Regions from separate parts of the Streptomyces sp. GLSS-08 genome, predicted to be linked through region 1. Evidence: predicted binding sites of a transcription regulator. Region 1 holds the regulator's gene; each other region holds the start of a gene.

Region 1 (6,280 bases):
GAGTACGCGAAGGTCAGCCAGGACAACTTCCGGCGCACCGGTGTCGCCTCCGTCCCGCTGGCTCTGGGCGCCAAGCACAAGGTCGCCGACAGGCTCGTCTTCGCCAAGATCCGCGACGCCTTCGGCGGCAACCTGCGCGCCTGCGTCTCCGGCAGCGCCGCGCTCGCCCCGGAGATCGGCTACTTCTTCGCCGGCGCCGGCATCCACATCCTGGAGGGCTACGGCCTCACCGAGTCCTCGGCGGCCTCCTTCGTCAACCCCGGTGAGGCCTACCGCACCGGCACCGTCGGCAAGCCGCTGCCCGGCACCGAGGTGCGCATCGCGGACGACGGCGAGATCCTGCTGCGCGGCCCCGGCATCATGGAGGGCTACCACCGGCTGCCCGAGAAGACCGCCGAGGTACTGGAGTCCGACGGCTGGTTCCACACCGGCGACATCGGCGAGCTGTCCCCGGACGGGTACCTGCGGATCACCGACCGCAAGAAGGACCTCATCAAGACGTCCGGCGGCAAGTACATCGCGCCCGCCGAGGTCGAGGGCCAGTTCAAGGCCGTGTGTCCGTACGTCTCCAACATCCTCGTGCACGGAGCCGACCGGAACTTCTGCACCGCGCTCATCGCCCTCGACGAGCCGTCGATCCTGGACTGGGCGAAGGAGAACGGGCTGGCGGGCAAGTCGTACGCCGAGGTCGTCGCGGCCCCGGTGACGGTCGGGATGGTCGAGGGCTACGTGAAGGAGCTCAACGACGGTCTCCAGCGCTGGCAGACCATCAAGAAGTTCCGGCTGCTGCCGCGCGACCTGGACGTCGAGCACGGGGAGATCACCCCGAGCCTGAAGCTGAAGCGTCCGGTCGTCGAGCGGGAGTACAAGCACCTCATCGACGAGATGTACGCGGGCTCGCGCGAGGCGTAGCACCCGGTGTGGCGGGTCCGGAGACGTCCGGGCCCGCTCGCGCGGACGGGGCGCGGCCGGCGTGCTGGACAATGGAGGGCATGCCTTCCGCACTCCCCGACGGTGAGCCCGTCCCCGACGACGGGGCGCTGCCCGCGCACGCCCTCGCCGGGGCCGCCGAGCGCGCTCTCGGGTTCTACCTCCACGTCCCGTACTGCGCGACCCGCTGCGGCTACTGCGACTTCAACACCTACACGGCCACCGAGCTGCGGGGCAGCGGCGGCGTGCTCGCCTCCCGCGACAACTACGCGTCGACCCTGACCGACGAGGTCCGGCTGGCGCGCAAGGTGCTCGGCGACGACCCGCGCCCCGTCCGCACGGTCTTCGTCGGCGGCGGGACGCCCACGCTGCTGGCCGCCGACGATCTGGTACGGATGCTGGGCGCGATCCGCGACGAGTTCGGGCTCGCGGACGACGCGGAGATCAGCACGGAGGCGAACCCGGAGTCGGTCGACCCCGCCTACCTCGCCACCCTGCGCGCCGGCGGCTTCAACCGGATCTCCTTCGGCATGCAGAGCGCCCGGCAGCACGTCCTGAAGGTGCTCGACCGCACCCACACGCCCGGCCGGCCCGAGGCCTGCGTCGCCGAGGCGCGCGCGGCGGGCTTCGACCACGTGAACCTCGACCTGATCTACGGCACCCCCGGGGAGACCGACGACGACTGGCGGGCCTCGCTCGACGCGGCCCTCGGTGCGGGACCCGACCATGTCTCGGCGTACGCGCTGATCGTCGAGGAGGGCACCCAGCTGGCCCGCCGCATCCGTCGCGGCGAGGTCCCCATGACCGACGACGATGTCCACGCGGACCGGTACCTCATCGCCGACGAGGTGCTCTCGGCGGCCGGTTTCGACTGGTACGAGGTCTCGAACTGGGCTACGTCCGACGCGGGGCGCTGCCTGCACAACGAGCTGTACTGGCGCGGCGCCGACTGGTGGGGCGCGGGGCCCGGGGCCCACAGCCATGTGGGCGGGGTGCGCTGGTGGAACGTGAAGCATCCCGGCGCGTACGCCGGGGCGCTGGCCGCGGGGAGGTCGCCCGGGGCGGGGCGTGAGCTGCTCTCCGCGGAGGACCGCCGGGTCGAGCGGATCCTGCTGGAGCTGCGGCTGCGGGAGGGCTGTCCGCTGGCGCTGCTGCGGCCGGACGGGCTGGCCGCGGCTCGGCGCGCTCTGGCGGGCGGGCTGCTCGAGAGCGGGCCTTACGGGGGCGGGCGGGCCGTGCTCACCCTGCGGGGGCGGTTGCTCGCGGACGCGGTGGTCCGCGACCTGGTGGACTGACCCGGGGGCGCTGCCCCCGGGCCCCCGTACCGGCCTGACGGCCTCGTCCTCAAACGCCGGACGGGCTGAAATCACCAGCCCAGCCTCCCGGGCCTGCGGGCGCTGTCCCGGCCCGCGGTGTCGCGCTTCGCGCTCGTCCTCAAGCGCCGGACGGGCTGAAATCACCAGCTCAGCCCCCCGGGCCTGCGGGCGCTGTCCCGGCCCGCCGTGTCGCGCTTCGCGCTCGCCTCGTCGGCCGCTGCGGTGGCTACTCCGGGGCCGTGACGAAGTCGATGAGTTCTTCCACGCGGCCGAGGAGTTCCGGCTCCAGGTCCTTGTAGGAGCGGACGCGGGACAGGATGTGCTGCCAGGCCGCGCCGGTGTTCTCCGGCCAGCCCAGGGCGCGGCAGACGCCGGTCTTCCAGTCCTGGCCGCGCGGGACCCGGGGCCACGCGGGGATGCCGACCGAGGACGGCTTCACGGCCTCCCAGATGTCGATGTACGGATGGCCCACCACGAGGGCGTGCTCGCTGGTGACCGCCTCCGCGATCCGGAACTCCTTCGAGCCGGGGACCAGGTGGTCGACGAGGACGCCGAGCCGGGCGTCCGGTCCGGGACCGAACTCCTCGACGACGGACGGCAGGTCGTCGACGCCCTCCAGGTACTCGACGACGACGCCCTCGATGCGCAGGTCGTCGCCCCACACCCGCTCCACGAGCTCGGCGTCGTGCCGGCCCTCGACGTAGATGCGGCCGGCCCGGGCCACGCGGGCGCGGGCGCCGGGCACGGCGACCGAACCGGAGGCGGTGCGGCTGGGGCGGGCCGGTCCGGCGGCCGGACGGACCAGGGTGACCACCCTGCCCTCCAGGAGGAAGCCCCGCGGCTCCAGCGGGAACACCCGGTGCTTGCCGAAGCGGTCCTCCAGCGTCACCGTGCCCGCCTCGCAGCGGATCACGGCACCGCAGAAACCGGTGCCGGGCTCCTCCACCACCAGACCGGGGTCGGCCGGGACCTCGGGCACGGGCTTGGGCTTCTTCCACGGCGGGGTCAGGTCCGGAGAGTACTGGCGCATTCGGATGACGATAGGAGAAGTCGAGCGCCGGAGCCCCCGCCCGCGCCTACGACACGCCGAAGCGGGCGGCCAGCGCGTCCCGCTGGGCCCGGACGAACGCCGCGTCGACCGCGCCCCCGTGCCCCGGCACGTACACGGCGTCCTCGCCCCCGAGGTCCAGCAGCCGGTCCAGGGCCGCCGGCCAGTGGGACGGAACGGCGTCCGGGCCGGCCTGGGGCTCACCCGACTCCTCCACCAGGTCGCCGCAGAAGACGACCTCCGGGCCGCCCGCTCCCGGTACGAGCACCGCCAGGTCGTGCCCGGTGTGGCCGGGACCCACGTTCGCCAGCAGGACCTGCGCCCCGCCGCCCAGCCCGAGGGTCCACTCGCCGGACACGAGGTGGCGGGGGCGGATGAGCAGGTCCGCCGCCTCGGCCGCCTCGCGCGGGTCCAGACCGTTGCGCACGGCGTCCGCGCGCAGTTCCTCGCGGCCGTGGTCGAGGACCGTGTCCAGGCCCACCGCGCCGAACACCTCCACCCCGGAGAAGGCGGCGGCGCCGAAGACGTGGTCGAAGTGGGGATGGGTGAGTGCGAGGTGTGTCACACGCAGCCGGCTGCCGAGGAGCCGCTCGGCCTCGGCCCGCAGCCGCGCGCCCTCCGCCAGGCTCGACCCCGCGTCGATCAGGAGCGCGGCGCCCTCGCCGACCACGAGCCCCGTGGTGCAGTCCCAGCCCGGCAGGCGGCACCGTCCGACCCGCGGGGCGAGCTGCTCCCACCCCGCCTCTTCCCAAGTCACCTTCACACGGCGACGCTAGCGGCAACGGGGTACGACGGCGCGACATGGCGGGACACGTCCCACCCCGAGGCGAGGGCGTCAGGGGCCCGCCCTTGCCGGGGTCGTACCTCCCCGCCGTACACTGAGCCGGGGAACGCTGGCACTCGCACGCGCTGAGTGCCAGGAAGAAGGCCGCGACGACCACGGTGCCGACATCTGGAGGTGTGCGCGATGCTGAGTGAACGCAGGCTCGAGGTACTGCGCGCCATCGTCCAGGACTACGTCGGGACGGAGGAGCCGGTCGGCTCCAAGGCGCTGACCGAGCGCCACCGGCTGGGGGTCTCCCCGGCCACCGTCCGCAACGACATGGCAGCCCTGGAGGACGAGGGGTACATCGCCCAGCCGCACACCAGCGCCGGGCGCATCCCCACGGACAAGGGCTACCGCCTCTTCGTCGACAAGCTCGCCGGCGTCAAGCCGATGACCGCGCCCGAGCGCCGCGCCATCCAGAACTTCCTCGACGGCGCCGTCGACCTCGACGACGTCGTGGGGCGCACGGTGCGGCTGCTCGCGCAGCTCACCCGGCAGGTCGCCGTCGTCCAGTACCCCTCGCTCACGCGCTCGACGGTGCGGCACGTGGAACTGCTCTCGCTGGCCCCGGCCCGCGTGATGCTGGTGCTCATCACGGACACCGGCCGGGTCGAGCAGCGCATGATCGACTGTCCGGCGCCCTTCGGCGAGACGTCCCTGGCGGATCTGCGGGCCCGGCTCAACAGCCGGGTCGCGGGCCGCCGTTTCGCGGATGTCCCGCAGTTGGTGCAGGATCTGGCGGAGGCCTTCGAGACCGAGGACCGCGGTACGGTCTCGACGGTGCTCTCCACGCTGCTGGAGGCGCTCGTCGAGGAGAACGAGGAGCGGTTGATGATCGGCGGCACCGCCAATCTCACCCGTTTCGGACATGATTTCCCCCTCACGATCCGGCCGGTCCTCGAAGCCCTCGAGGAGCAGGTCGTGCTTCTCAAGCTGCTGGGGGAGTCGACGGATTCGGGCATGACCGTACGGATCGGTCGCGAGAACGTCCACGAGGGACTCAACTCCACGTCCGTGGTCTCGGTCGGCTACGGTTCGGGCGGCGAGGCAGTCGCAAAACTCGGCGTGGTCGGACCGACCCGCATGGATTACCCGGGAACGATGGGAGCGGTACGCGCAGTGGCACGGTACGTCGGACAGATCCTGGCGGAGTCGTAAGTGGCCACGGACTACTACGCCGTACTCGGCGTGCGCCGCGACGCTTCCCAGGACGAGATCAAGAAGGCGTTCCGGAGGCTCGCCCGCGAGCTGCATCCGGACGTCAATCCCGATCCGAAGACGCAGGAGCGCTTCAAGGAGATCAACGCCGCCTACGAGGTGTTGTCGGACCCGCAGAAGAAGCAGGTCTACGACCTCGGCGGCGACCCGCTCTCGCAGAGCGGCGGCGCGGGCGCGGGCGGCTTCGGCGCCGGCGGCTTCGGGAACTTCTCGGACATCATGGACGCGTTCTTCGGCACGGCGTCGCAGCGCGGCCCGCGGTCGCGTACGCGCCGGGGCCAGGACGCCATGATCCGGCTGGAGATCGACCTCGACGAGGCGGCCTTCGGCACGACCAAGGACATCCAGGTCGACACGGCCGTGGTGTGCACCACGTGTAGCGGCGAGGGCGCGGCCCCCGGGACCTCCGCGCAGACCTGTGACATGTGCCGCGGTCGCGGCGAGGTGTCCCAGGTCACGCGGTCCTTCCTGGGCCAGGTCATGACGTCCCGCCCCTGCCCCCAGTGCCAGGGCTTCGGCACGGTGGTGCCGACGCCGTGCCCGGAGTGCGCGGGCGACGGGCGGGTGCGCTCGCGCCGGACCCTGACCGTGAAGATCCCGGCCGGTGTCGACAACGGCACGCGGATCCAGCTCGCGGGCGAGGGCGAGGTCGGCCCCGGCGGCGGCCCCGCCGGTGACCTGTACGTGGAGATCCACGAGCTGCCGCACGCGCAGTTCCAGCGCCGGGGCGACGACCTGCACTGCACGGTCACCCTCCCGATGACGGCGGCGTCCCTCGGCACGAAGGTGCCGCTGGAGACCCTGGACGGGCTGGAGGAGGTCGACATCCGCCCGGGCACCCAGTCCGGTCAGTCGATCCCGCTGCACGCCCGGGGCGTCACGCATCTGCGCGGCGGCGGCCGGGGCGATTTGATCGTCCACGTCGAGGTCATGACCCCGTCG
Region 2 (6,280 bases), on a different contig from region 1:
ATCGTCGTCCACCCGGGAGTCGCGAAGGTGACCGTCTTCGGCACGACGCTCTCCCCGGGGCAGGGCGGCGTCCTCGGAGCGCTGGCCGCGGCCCTGCTCGCGACGTACGTCGAGAGGTGGTGCCGCGGCCGGGTCCCGGACGCCCTCGACGTCCTGCTGACCCCGACCGTCACCGTGCTCGTGGCCGGCCTGGTCACGATCTACGGCCTCATGTACGCGGCCGGAGGGGTCTCCTCGGCGATCGGCACCGCGGCCGACTGGCTCCTCGGCCGGACCGGCGCCTTCGCCGGGCTGGTCCTGGGCGGCCTGTTCCTGCCGCTGGTGATGCTCGGCCTGCACCAGGCGCTGATCCCCATCCACACCACCCTCATCGACCAGCAGGGCTACACCGTCCTGCTGCCCATCCTCGCGATGGCGGGCGCGGGCCAGGTCGGCGCGGCCCTCGCGGTCTACGTCCGGCTGCGCCACGACCGGACGCTGCGCACGACGATCAGGTCGGCGCTCCCGGCGGGCCTGCTGGGCGTGGGCGAGCCGCTCGTCTACGGCGTCTCGCTGCCCCTCGGCCGGCCGTTCGTGACCGCCTGCGCCGGCGGCGCGGCCGGCGGCGCCTTCGTCGGGTTCTTCTCGATGCTCGGCGACCGGGTCGGCTCGACGGCCATCGGCCCCTCCGGCTGGGCCCTGTTCCCGCTCCTGTCCGGCAACCGGAGCCTGACCCTGACCGCCGCGATCTACGCGGGCGGCCTCCTCACCGGCTATCTGGTCGGCTTCGGCGCGACCTACTTCTTCGGGCTCGGCGCCGTCGAGCGGCCCGACGGCGCCGCGGTGACCGCGGCCGCCTCCCCGCGGTGAGCAGCGGGCCGCACCACCGGTTCGGCGGCGTGTGCGATTCTGCGTAGGACAGCACTCCGCCCGGGGAGGGACACCGCACGCCCATGAACCACGCACAGCTGACCGCTCTCGGCCGCGCCCTGCGCCTGCTCGGCGAGCACGGCGACGCCCTCGGCGCCGACAGTCCCGACGCGAAGCTGCACGAGGTCAAGGCCGATCTGAAGCGGGCCCTGGACCTGCTCGAGGACACGGTCACGACGGCGGTGCCGACGACGCGCTGCGCCGAGCACCCGACCGGCCCCGTCGACAAGGGCGCCGTCGACCTGTGCCTGCTGTGCGAGACCCGGCGCCGCGCGGCCCGCCGCTCCGAGGTCAACGGTGCCTACGCCCACGGCCGCCCCACCGGCCCCGGCGAGTCCCCCGACCGCACGCAGTCCCGCTACGGCGTCCGCGCCGACCGGCCCGAGCCCCAGCAGCGCTGGCTGCCCGAGGTGTGGAACGGCCAGGCGTGGCAGCTCTGCGGCACCCCCCGCCGCGACCGGCACGAGGCCGAGCGCTACCTGGCCGCCGAGCGCAGGTCCCCCCGCCCCGGCATGGCCTACCGCCTGGTCCACGAGTTCACCGACTACGAGGTGCTGCGCATCTGGGGCACCCCGGTCAAGATCGACATCGAGCCGATGGGAAACCTGTGACGGGGGTGCCCAGGCGCGGGCCCCGGCTCGGCCGACTCCGGCGCGGGCCCCGGAAAGCCGAGGGTGCCCGGCTCCGGCTCAGCTGAGGGTGCCCAGCGCCGCCGCGTCGTACGCCTTCAGCTCGTCGAAGCGGCCGGCCAGGACCTTCGCCGCCCACTCCGGGTCCTGGAGCAGCGCGCGGCCGATCGCGACGAGGTCGAACTCGTCGCGCTCCAGCCGGTCGAGCAGGTCGTCGATGCCACGGACGGAGGAGCCCTCGCCCTGGAAGGCCTTGAGGAACTCGCCGTCCAGGCCGACCGAGCCGACGGTGATGGCGGGCCTGCCGGTGAGCTTCTTCGTCCAGCCGGCGAGGTTGAGGTCGGAGCCGTCGAACTCGGGCACCCAGTAGCGGCGCGTGGAGGCGTGGAAGGCGTCCACTCCGGCCGCCGCGAGCGGGGCGAGGATCGCCTCCAGCTCCTCCGGGGTCTCGGCGAGCCGGGCGTCGTAGTCCTGCTGCTTCCACTGCGAGTAGCGGAAGAGGACCGGGAACTCGGGCGAGACGGCGGCGCGGACCGCGGCCACGATCTCCGCGGAGAACTTCGCGCGGGCCACCGGGTCCCCGCCGTACGCGTCGGTGCGCCGGTTGGTGCCGGCCCACAGGAACTGGTCGAGCAGATAGCCGTGGGCGCCGTGGAGTTCGACGCCGTCGAAGCCGATGCGCTCCGCCTCCGCGGCGGCCTTCGCGAACGCCTCGACGACGTCGTCGATGTCCTGCTGGGTCATGGCCCGGCCCTTGGGCTCGGCGCCCTCGGCGTGGATGCCGGAGGGACCCATCGCCGGGGCGTCCGCGAACGGCGGCTCACCGGCCCGGCGCACCATGCCGATGTGCCACAGCTGCGGCACGATTGTGCCGCCCGCCGCGTGCACGGCGTCGGCGACCTTCGTCCAGCCGGCCAGCTGCTCCTCGCCGTGGAACCGCGGCACGCTGTCGCTCTGACCCGCGGACTCGTGGCCGACGTACGTGCCCTCGGTCACGATGAGGCCCACGCCCGCGGCGGCGCGCCGGGAGTAGTAGCCCACCACGTCCTCCCCCGGGACGCCGCCCGGCGAGAACTGCCGGGTCATCGGTGCCATCGCGATCCGGTTCGGGACGGTCAGACCGTTCAGGGACACGGGACGGGACAGGATCTCGGCTGCGCGGGACGCGGAATCGGCGCTCACGTGGGGGCTCCTCTGGACGGCGGGTCAGGACGGGGCATTCCGGTGGGTATGTGCACGTGCATCGACCCACCCTCCCGGTAACGGCCCGGCCGGCCACGGCATTCCGGGTCCCCGGCCCACCCCGGTGTGATCCCGGCCACGGAACGGCCGCCGCACCCTGGAAACGCCCGAGGGCGGCACCCCCGGAAAGGGGTGCCGCCCTCGGAAAGGACGAGCCTGATCCGCGAGGATCAGAAGTCCATGTCACCGCCCGGCATGCCACCCGGGGCGCCGCCTGCGGCGGCCTTCTCGGGCTTGTCGGCGATGACGGCCTCGGTGGTGAGGAACAGCGCGGCGATGGACGCGGCGTTCTGCAGGGCAGAGCGCGTGACCTTCGCCGGGTCGATGATGCCCTCGGCGATCATGTCCACGTACTCACCGGTCGCGGCGTTCAGGCCGTGGCCGACGGGCAGGTTGCGGACCTTCTCGACGATGACGCCACCCTCGAGACCGCCGTTGACGGCGATCTGCTTGAGCGGGGCCTCCAGGGCGAGCTTCACGGCGTTCGCGCCGGTCGCCTCGTCACCCGTCAGCTCCAGCTTCTCGAAGACCGAGGAGGCCTGCAGCAGGGCCACGCCACCACCGGCGACGATGCCCTCCTCGACGGCCGCCTTCGCGTTGCGAACGGCGTCCTCGATGCGGTGCTTGCGCTCCTTGAGCTCGACCTCGGTGGCGGCACCGGCCTTGATGACGGCCACGCCGCCCGCCAGCTTCGCCAGACGCTCCTGGAGCTTCTCGCGGTCGTAGTCCGAGTCGGAGTTCTCGATCTCGGCGCGGATCTGGTTGACCCGGCCGGCGACCTGGTCGGCGGAGCCGGCGCCGTCGACGATCGTGGTCTCGTCCTTGGTGATGACGACCTTGCGGGCACGGCCGAGTAGGTCGATGCCCGCGTTCTCCAGCTTGAGGCCGACCTCCTCGGAGATGACCTCGCCGCCCGTGAGGATGGCGATGTCGCCGAGCATGGCCTTGCGGCGGTCACCGAAGCCCGGAGCCTTGACGGCGACGGACTTGAAGGTGCCACGGATCTTGTTGACGACCAGGGTCGACAGGGCCTCGCCCTCGACGTCCTCGGCGATGATCAGCAGCGGCTTGCCCGACTGCATGACCTTCTCGAGGAGCGGCAGCAGGTCCTTGACGTTGCTGATCTTCGAGTTGGCGATCAGGATGTACGGGTCGTCGAGGACGGCCTCCATACGCTCCATGTCGGTCGCGAAGTACGCCGAGATGTAGCCCTTGTCGAAGCGCATGCCCTCGGTGAGCTCGAGCTCCAGACCGAAGGTCTGGGACTCCTCGACCGTGATGACGCCTTCCTTGCCGACCTTGTCCATCGCCTCGGCGATGAGCTCGCCGATCTGGGTGTCGGCGGCGGAGATGGAGGCCGTCGAAGCGATCTGCTCCTTGGTCTCGACATCCTTCGCCTGCTCCAGCAGGGCACCGGAGACGGCCTCGACGGCCTTCTCGATACCGCGCTTCAGAGCCATCGGGTTGGCGCCGGCGGCGACGTTGCGCAGGCCCTCGCGGACCAGCGCCTGGGCCAGGACGGTCGCGGTCGTCGTGCCGTCACCGGCCACGTCGTCCGTCTTCTTCGCGACTTCCTTGACCAGCTCGGCGCCGATCTTCTCGTACGGGTCCTCGAGCTCGATCTCCTTGGCGATGGAAACACCATCGTTGGTGATCGTGGGGGCGCCCCACTTCTTCTCGAGGACGACGTTGCGACCCTTGGGACCAAGGGTGACCTTGACGGCGTCGGCGAGCTGGTTCATCCCGCGCTCGAGACCGCGCCGTGCCTCCTCGTCGAACGCGATGATCTTGGCCATGTGAAGTGGTCCTCCCGGACTGGGGTGGATTGCTCCGGACCGCGCTGGCGCCCGCGACGGACGGCCTGCCTGCCTCGTGGTTCCTTGCCCCACATGGCCTGCGGGCCTCGCCGACCCGGTCCTTCGTTGTCACTCTCACCTTCAGAGTGCTAACGCCAATGATTAGCACTCGACCCCCGAGAGTGCAAGACGCTCCCCCGCAGTGAGCCCCTTCCAGGGGGCGCGCGGACCCCGACGGGAGCACTCCCACGCGCCCGCACGCCCTGCCGCAGCACCCACCCCGGCCTCCCGTACGCCCCGCCACGACCTCACCGCGGTTCCCGTACGCCCGCCGCGACCTCACCGCGGTTCCCGCACGCCCCGCCCCGCCGCGACGTCGTCCCGGCCGGGTCGCGGAACGCCCGAGGGGCCCGTACCCCTGATGGGATACGGGCCCCTCGACGTGAGTGAATACGTGCGTCGGTGGCCGATCGCGCCGAGATCAGACGGCGAGTTTGACCATGTCCGCCTGCGGACCCTTCTGGCCCTGCGAGATCTCGAACTCCACTCGCTGACCCTCTTCAAGGGTGCGGTAGCCGTCCATCTGAATCGCGCTGTAGTGCACGAAGACGTCCGCACCACCGTCGACCGCGATGAAGCCGTACCCCTTCTCCGCGTTGAACCACTTGACGGTGCCCTGAGCCATGCCTAACTCCCCTATTACTGGCCCTTGCACAGATCCGCACTTCGCGGATCCGGGTCAGACCTCACCCCCCAACGGTTGGGGGTGTGCGCCGGAACGCGTCGACCGCGGCTGAATGTATCTGTCCAACTGCCGTCTGCAACAGGTCAGTCGGACGAGAAATCCGGGCACGCATGATCGGCAATATGTGGAGGACTCGCACATGTTCAGGGCAAGTCGGGCCCCGTAAGTGCCATGAAAGGCTTGAAAAAGCCGGGCACATTGGCTGCTTCTTGTCGGACACCGGATCGGCGTTCATATGCGCCCGGCATGGAAAGCGCGGCAGCTTCCCCAACTGTACCGTGCTCAACCATGCAGAATTGCCCCCTCCGTTTCTCTTGCGGAGAGGGCAATCCGGGGGAACAGCCGGTTTTCGAAGCCGGTTTTCGAAGCCGATCGTCAGCAGCCGCCGGCCACGGCCGGGATGATCGAGACGCCCGCGCCGTCCGGCGTCGCCGTCTCGAGGCCCTGCTCGAAGCGCACGTCGTCGTCGTTCACGTACACGTTGACGAAGCGGCGCAGCTTGCCCTGGTCGTCCAGGACGCGCGCGGCGATGCCCGTGTGGTTCTTCTCCAGGTCCGAGATGACCTCGGCGAGGGTCGCGCCCTCCGCCGGGACCTCGGCCCTGCCACCCGTGTAGGTGCGCAGGATGGTGGGGATGCGAACGTTGACGCTCATGATGCGAGGCCAGCCTCTCGGAAGGAGTCCAGGTTCGGGCGGATGGTCGCGGTCAGACCGGTGCCGGCCACCGCGTCGAGGGTCTTGAGGCCGTCACCGGTGTTGAGGACGACCGTCGTCAGGGTCGGGTCCAGGACGCCGCTCTCGATCAGCTTCTTCGTGACCCCCACGGTCACGCCGCCCGCCGTCTCGGCGAAGATGCCCTCCGTCCGCGCCAGCAGCTTGATCGCGTCGACGATTTGCTCGTCGTCGACATCCTCCACCGCACCGCCGGTCCGGCGCGCGACGTCGAGGACGTACGGCCC
Region 3 (6,280 bases), on a different contig from region 1:
TGGCCGCGCGACGGCGTCCCGGACAACCCGGGCGCCTGGCTCATGACCACGGCCAGGCACCGCGCGGTCGACCTCGTACGCCGCCGGGAGCGGTACGCGCGCAAGCTCGCGGAGGTGGGCCGGGACCTCGAAGCCGCCCCGCACCACCTCGACACCCCCGCCGATCCCGACGACATCGACGACGACCTGCTGCGGCTCGTCTTCACCGCCTGCCACCCGGTCCTGTCCGCCGAGGCCCGCATCGCGCTCACGCTGCGGCTCGTCGGCGGCCTGACCACGCCCGAGATCGCGCGCGCCTTCCTCGTCCCGGAGGCGACCGTCGCGCAGCGCATCGTCCGCGCGAAACGGACGCTGGCCAGCAGGAACGTCGCCTTCGAGGTGCCCTGCGGTCCGGAGCGCGACGGCCGCCTCGGGTCGGTCCTAGAGGTCATCTACCTGATCTTCAACGAGGGGTACGCAGCGACCGCGGGCGACGACTGGCTGCGTCCCGGCCTGTGCGAGGACGCCCTGCGGCTGGCCCGCGTGCTGGCCGGGCTGATGCCCAAGGAGCCCGAGGTGCACGGGCTGGCCGCGCTGTTGGAGCTCCAGGCGTCCAGATCGGCCGCCCGCACCGGCCCGTCCGGGGAACCGGTGCTGCTCAGGGACCAGAACCGCGGCCGCTGGAACCGGATGCTGATCCGCCGCGGCTTCGCGGCTCTCGCCCGCGCCGACGCCGTCTCCGCCGGCGGCCCGGGACCGTACGTCCTCCAGGCCGCGATCGCCGCATGCCACGCCCAGGCGTACGCCTACGAGGACACCGACTGGGGGCGGATCGCCGCCCTGTACGGGGTTCTCGCCGCCCGTTCCCCGTCCCCCGTGGTCGAGTTGAACCGCGCGGTCGCCGTCTCCATGGCCGAAGGCCCCGGGCCCGCCCTCGCCCTGGTGGACGCGCTCGCGGACGAACCCGCCCTGCGCGCCTACCACTTGCTGCCGAGCGTGCGCGGGGACCTGCTCGCACGCCTCGGACGTACGGCCGAGGCCCGCGCGGAGTTCGAACGGGCCGCGTCCCTGGCCCGCAACGAACGGGAACGCGCACTGCTGCTGGCCCGCGCGGCGGACCGCGGCCGACGCCGGGGGACAGGACCTACGCCGGATGCCCGACCAGCATCGTCGGCGCCCCCGCCACCCGCGTGAGGAACACCGTCGCCGCGTTGCGCCCCTGCGGCTTCACCTTCCGGCGCAGCTCCTCGGGCTCGACGGCCGAGCCGCGCTTCTTGACGGTGAGGATGCCGACCTCCCGCGTCCGCAGCAGCGCCTTCAGCTTCTTCACGTTGAAGGGCAGCCGGTCGGTGATCTCGTACGCGGTGGCGTACGGGGTCGGGCGCAGCTGGTCGGAGGTGATGTACGCGATCGTCTCGTCGAGCAGGCCGCCGTCGAGCTCCTCGGCCACCTCGGCGACGAGGTGGGCGCGGATGGCGGCGCCGTCGGGTTCGTACAGGTACCGGCCCGGCGGGCGCACCGGCGGGTCGGGGAGCCCCCGCCCGCGCAGCCCGCGCGGACCGGGCAGCAGCGTGGCCCGCACGAGCCCCGGCTCGGTGCCGAACCACAGCACGGCCTCCTTCACGTCCCCGCCGTCCGAGATCCACTCCGCCTCCGCCTCGGCCGGGATCGCCTCGTGGGGGACGCCCGGCGCGATCTTCAGCGCGGCCCGCGGGGCCTTGAGGGCCGTCGCGGTCGCCCAGGACAGCGGCGGCGAGTAGGCCTCGGGATCGAAGATCCGGCCCCGGCCGCCGCGCCTGGCGGGGTCCACGAAGACGGCGTCGTAGTCCGCCGTGGCCACCTCGGTGACGTCCGCCTCACGCACCTCGATCAGCTCCGCCAGGCCCAGCGCCTCGGCGTTCGCGCGGGCCGCCGCCGCCGTCAGCGGGTCCCGGTCCACGGCGAGCACCCGGATCCCGGCGCGGGCCAGGGCGATCGCGTCGCCCCCGATGCCGCAGCAGAGGTCGGCGACGGAGCGCACCCCGAGCGCCCGGAACCGCTCCGCGCGGTACGCCGCGACGCTCGTCCGCGTGGACTGCTCGACGCCGTCGGGGGTGAAGAACATCCGCTCCGCGTCCATGGCCCCGAACTTGGCCGCCGCCCGCCGGCGCAGGTGTGCCTGGGCGAGCGCCGCCGTGACCAGGGGCGCCGGGTACGCGCGGCGCAGCCGGGTCGCGACGGCCAGCTCCCGGGTTGGCTCGGTGCCCCGCACCTCGTCGAGGAGGGCGCGGCCCTCGGGCGTGTGGAGGGAGGCGAAGGAGGCCAGCGGGTCCAGATCGGTCACCGGCCCATTGTGGGCCAGTCGGTGGACGGTGCGCGTCCGGCGGCGGTGTCGGCCCGGCCCGCGGACGGTGGCCTGCGAGGATCCGGCACCATGCGACCAGTACGACAATATGACGGAAATCGCCCGGAGCGGACGCTGTTTTGTGGTGCGGTGCCTCGTGGGACGGCGGGCGGAAGGACGGTGCGGCGGGTCCGGGGCGGCATCGTCGTGCTCGCCGCCGCCGCACTCGCCGCCGGCTGCGCCGACCCCGGCTCCGGTGCGCGGCCGGCCTCCGGGCAGCAGCCGCTGAACGCGCCGCCCGCCCGCGCCCTGGACGCGTACGCCTCGAAGCTGCGCGCCGCGCACGTCGCGCGAGTCGCCGCGGCCAGACGCTGGGGGCTGGCCAAGGTCCCGCTCGCCCCGCCGGCCCCGCCGGCGAGGAAGCCGGAGATCACGACCCGCGCGGGCTTCGAGGTGGACGGCCAGGACGAACTGCCGCCCGTCTTCACGACCGTCCCCACCAAGGACAAGGTCGTCTTCCTCACCATCGACGACGGCGCCGAGAAGGACCAGGCGTTCCTCAGGATGATGAGCGAACTGAGGATCCCGTACACCGCCTTCCTCAGCGACTACCTGGCCAAGGAGGACTACGGCTACTTCCGGAGGATGCGGGACTCGGGCGTCGCCCTGAACAACCACACCCTCCACCACCCGTATCTGCCGAACCTCTCGTACACGGAGCAGAAACGGGAGATCTGCGGGATGCAGACCGTGATGAAGAAGCAGTTCGGCAAGCGCCCCACGCTCTTCCGGCCGCCCTACGGCAACTACAACGAGGACACCCTGCGCGCCGCCGCTTCCTGCGGGATCAAGGCGGCCCCGCTGTGGAACGAGGAGGTCTTCGTCGACCACTGGGACTACCGCGAGTGGGACCGGTCCCTGCACCGCGGCGACATCGTCCTCACCCACTTCCGGGGCCGCGAGGACTGGAAGGGCACCATGCCCGACATGGTCCGCCGCTTCCTGAAGAAGGTCACGGACGAGGGGTACGCCGTGGCGCGGCTGGAGGACTACCTGTGAGCGGGCGGCCGGAGGACTACCTGTGAGCGGTGCGCCCCGCCGGCCTGCCGCGAGCGGTGGGCGCGCTCTGCTCGCCGGGCTGCTCGTCGCCGGGCTGTTCGCCGGAGCCACCGGCTGCGCCCAGTCCGTCGACCCCATCGAGCGGCTGGGAAGGAAGGCGGCGCAGCAGGTGCGCCCGCACGGCCGGCCGGGTCCGCCCGCCGGGACGAACCACCGCTGGGAACCGACCGCTCCGCGGCCGGGTCCGCCCGCCGGGACGTACCGCCGCTGGGGGCTGACCGCTCCGCTCGCCGCCGCCCCCCGGCCGCCCGGCCGGCGGCCCCCCGTACGCGCGGCGGGCCCGGGCCTGCCGCCGGTCCTCGACCGCGTCCCCACCCGCGACAAGGTGGTCTTCCTGACCTACGACGACAGCGCCGAACGCGATCCGCGCTTCGCCGCCATGGTCCGCGAACTGCGGCTGCCGGTCAGCCTGTTCCTCACCGACCGTGTCGTCGGGCCGGGGTACGGGCACGTCGCGCGCCTCCGCGCGGTCGGCGCGAGCGTGCAGAACCACACGCTCGACCACTCCTCCCTGCGCGGACTGCCGTACGTGGGCCAGCGCGCCGAGATCTGCGGCCAGCGGGACAAACTCAGGGAACGCTTCGGCGTCCTGCCCCGGCTGCTCCGTCCGCCGTACGGCACCTACGACGCCACCACCCTGCGCGCCGCCGCCGACTGCGGGGTCTCGGCCGTGGTGCTGGGCCGCGAGCCCGGCCGGGACCGCCTGCGCCCCGGCGACATCCTCCTCGGCACCGACGAACCCGACCTCACCGCGACGACCACGCGCCTGCTGCGGCGCATCCAGGCCCAGGGCCTCACGCCGGCCCGCCTGGAGGACTACCTGTAGCGGCGCACGGGGGTGCCCGGGGGGAGCGGAAAGCACGCGGCGCGCGCTCCTCGTTTGGCACTCCGCTTGACCGAGTGCTAATCGCGGTCATAGTCTCTGGTCTGGCACTCACCCCTGGAGAGTGCCAATAGCGACGGGCAGGTCCGGCACCCGCGACGACGGATCCACCTGGTCGCCACCTCAGACAGTTGACCCCGAGATCTCCGAAGGGGGAGGTCGGATCGTGACGACCACCAGCTCCAAGGTTGCCATCAAGCCGCTCGAGGACCGCATTGTGGTCCAGCCGCTCGACGCCGAGCAGACCACCGCCTCTGGCCTGGTCATTCCGGACACTGCCAAGGAGAAGCCCCAGGAGGGCGTCGTCCTGGCCGTGGGCCCGGGCCGGTTCGAGAACGGCGAGCGCCTGCCGCTCGACGTGAAGACCGGCGACATCGTGCTGTACAGCAAGTACGGCGGCACCGAGGTGAAGTACAGCGGCGAGGAGTACCTCGTCCTCTCGGCTCGCGACGTGCTCGCGATCATCGAGAAGTAGTTCATCCAAGTTTTGCAGTGAGCTGCGCCCCTGGCCCCCGCGACCTTAATAAGCCGGGCGCTGGGGGCGCAGTTCGTTTCTCCCAAGTTTTCCGAGAGGGCTGAATCGCTCCATGGCGAAGATCCTGAAGTTCGACGAGGACGCCCGTCGCGCCCTTGAGCGCGGCGTCAACAAGCTTGCCGACACGGTGAAGGTGACGATCGGCCCCAAGGGCCGCAACGTCGTCATCGACAAGAAGTTCGGCGCCCCCACCATCACCAACGACGGCGTGACCATCGCCCGCGAGGTCGAGCTCGACGACCCGTACGAGAACCTCGGCGCCCAGCTGGTGAAGGAGGTGGCGACCAAGACCAACGACATCGCGGGTGACGGTACGACCACCGCCACCGTGCTGGCCCAGGCGCTGGTGCGCGAGGGCCTGAAGAACGTCGCCGCCGGCGCGTCGCCCGCCCTCCTCAAGAAGGGCATCGACGCCGCCGTCAAGGCCGTGTCCGAGGAGCTCCTCGCGACCGCCCGGCCGATCGACGAGAAGTCCGACATCGCCGCCGTCGCCGGTCTGTCCGCCCAGGACAGCCAGGTCGGCGAGCTCATCGCCGAGGCGATGGACAAGGTCGGCAAGGACGGTGTCATCACCGTCGAGGAGTCCAACACCTTCGGTCTGGAGCTGGACTTCACCGAGGGCATGGCCTTCGACAAGGGCTACCTGTCGCCGTACATGGTGTCCGACCAGGAGCGTATGGAGGCCGTCCTCGACGACCCGTACATCCTCATCCACCAGGGCAAGATCTCCTCGATCCAGGACCTGCTGCCGCTGCTGGAGAAGGTCATCCAGACCAACGCCTCCAAGCCGCTCCTGATCATCGCCGAGGACGTCGAGGGCGAGGCCCTGTCGACCCTGGTCGTGAACAAGATCCGCGGCACGTTCAACGCCGTCGCGGTGAAGGCCCCCGGCTTCGGCGACCGCCGCAAGGCGATGCTCGGCGACATGGCCACCCTCACCGGTGCCACCGTCATCGCCGAGGAGGTCGGCCTCAAGCTCGACCAGGTCGGCCTGGACGTGCTCGGCACCGCCCGCCGCGTGACCGTCACCAAGGACGACACCACCATCGTCGACGGTGGCGGCAAGTCCGAGGACGTCGTCGGCCGGGTCAACCAGATCAAGGCCGAGATCGAGTCCACGGACTCCGACTGGGACCGCGAGAAGCTCCAGGAGCGCCTCGCGAAGCTCGCCGGCGGCGTGTGCGTGATCAAGGTCGGCGCCGCCACCGAGGTGGAGCTGAAGGAGAAGAAGCACCGTCTCGAGGACGCCATCTCCGCGACCCGCGCCGCGGTCGAGGAGGGCATCGTCTCCGGTGGTGGCTCCGCGCTCGTCCACGCCGTGAAGATCCTCGAGGGCAACCTCGGCAAGACCGGCGACGAGGCCACGGGTGTCGCGGTCGTCCGCAGGGCCGCCGTCGAGCCGCTGCGCTGGATCGCCGAGAACGCCGGCCTCGAGGGTTAC

What was found. The regulator HrcA, encoded in region 1, represses chaperone genes, less so after heat shock. The targets are predictions, from matches to a motif close to TTNGCACTCNGNNNNNCNGAGTGCNAA.
Region 2: the regulator HrcA is predicted to act here: its motif matches at 4,739-4,765, upstream of groL (chaperonin GroEL).
Region 3: the regulator HrcA is predicted to act here: its motif matches at 4,302-4,328, upstream of groES (co-chaperone GroES).

Annotation. Positions count from the first base shown of each region.
Region 1 is NZ_JBWJAQ010000005.1:4,105-10,384, forward strand. It holds gene AC0ZLC_RS10305 (AMP-dependent synthetase/ligase) at 1-912, shown strand, start outside; gene hemW (radical SAM family heme chaperone HemW) at 993-2,225, shown strand; gene AC0ZLC_RS10315 (DUF3097 domain-containing protein) at 2,473-3,276, opposite strand; gene AC0ZLC_RS10320 (MBL fold metallo-hydrolase) at 3,323-4,057, opposite strand; gene hrcA (heat-inducible transcriptional repressor HrcA) at 4,262-5,278, shown strand; gene dnaJ (molecular chaperone DnaJ) at 5,279-6,280, shown strand, end outside.
Region 2 is NZ_JBWJAQ010000019.1:26,505-32,784, reverse strand. It holds gene AC0ZLC_RS27605 (PTS transporter subunit EIIC) at 1-849, shown strand, start outside; gene AC0ZLC_RS27600 (hypothetical protein) at 933-1,520, shown strand; gene AC0ZLC_RS27595 (NADH:flavin oxidoreductase) at 1,599-2,720, opposite strand; gene groL (chaperonin GroEL) at 2,951-4,576, opposite strand; gene AC0ZLC_RS27585 (cold-shock protein) at 5,058-5,261, opposite strand; gene AC0ZLC_RS27580 (MoaD/ThiS family protein) at 5,697-5,975, opposite strand; gene thrC (threonine synthase) at 5,972-6,280, opposite strand, start outside.
Region 3 is NZ_JBWJAQ010000011.1:40,485-46,764, reverse strand. It holds gene AC0ZLC_RS20535 (RNA polymerase sigma factor) at 1-1,173, shown strand, start outside; gene AC0ZLC_RS20530 (class I SAM-dependent methyltransferase) at 1,124-2,302, opposite strand; gene AC0ZLC_RS20525 (polysaccharide deacetylase family protein) at 2,393-3,361, shown strand; gene AC0ZLC_RS20520 (polysaccharide deacetylase family protein) at 3,384-4,247, shown strand; gene groES (co-chaperone GroES) at 4,471-4,779, shown strand; gene groL (chaperonin GroEL) at 4,892-6,280, shown strand, end outside.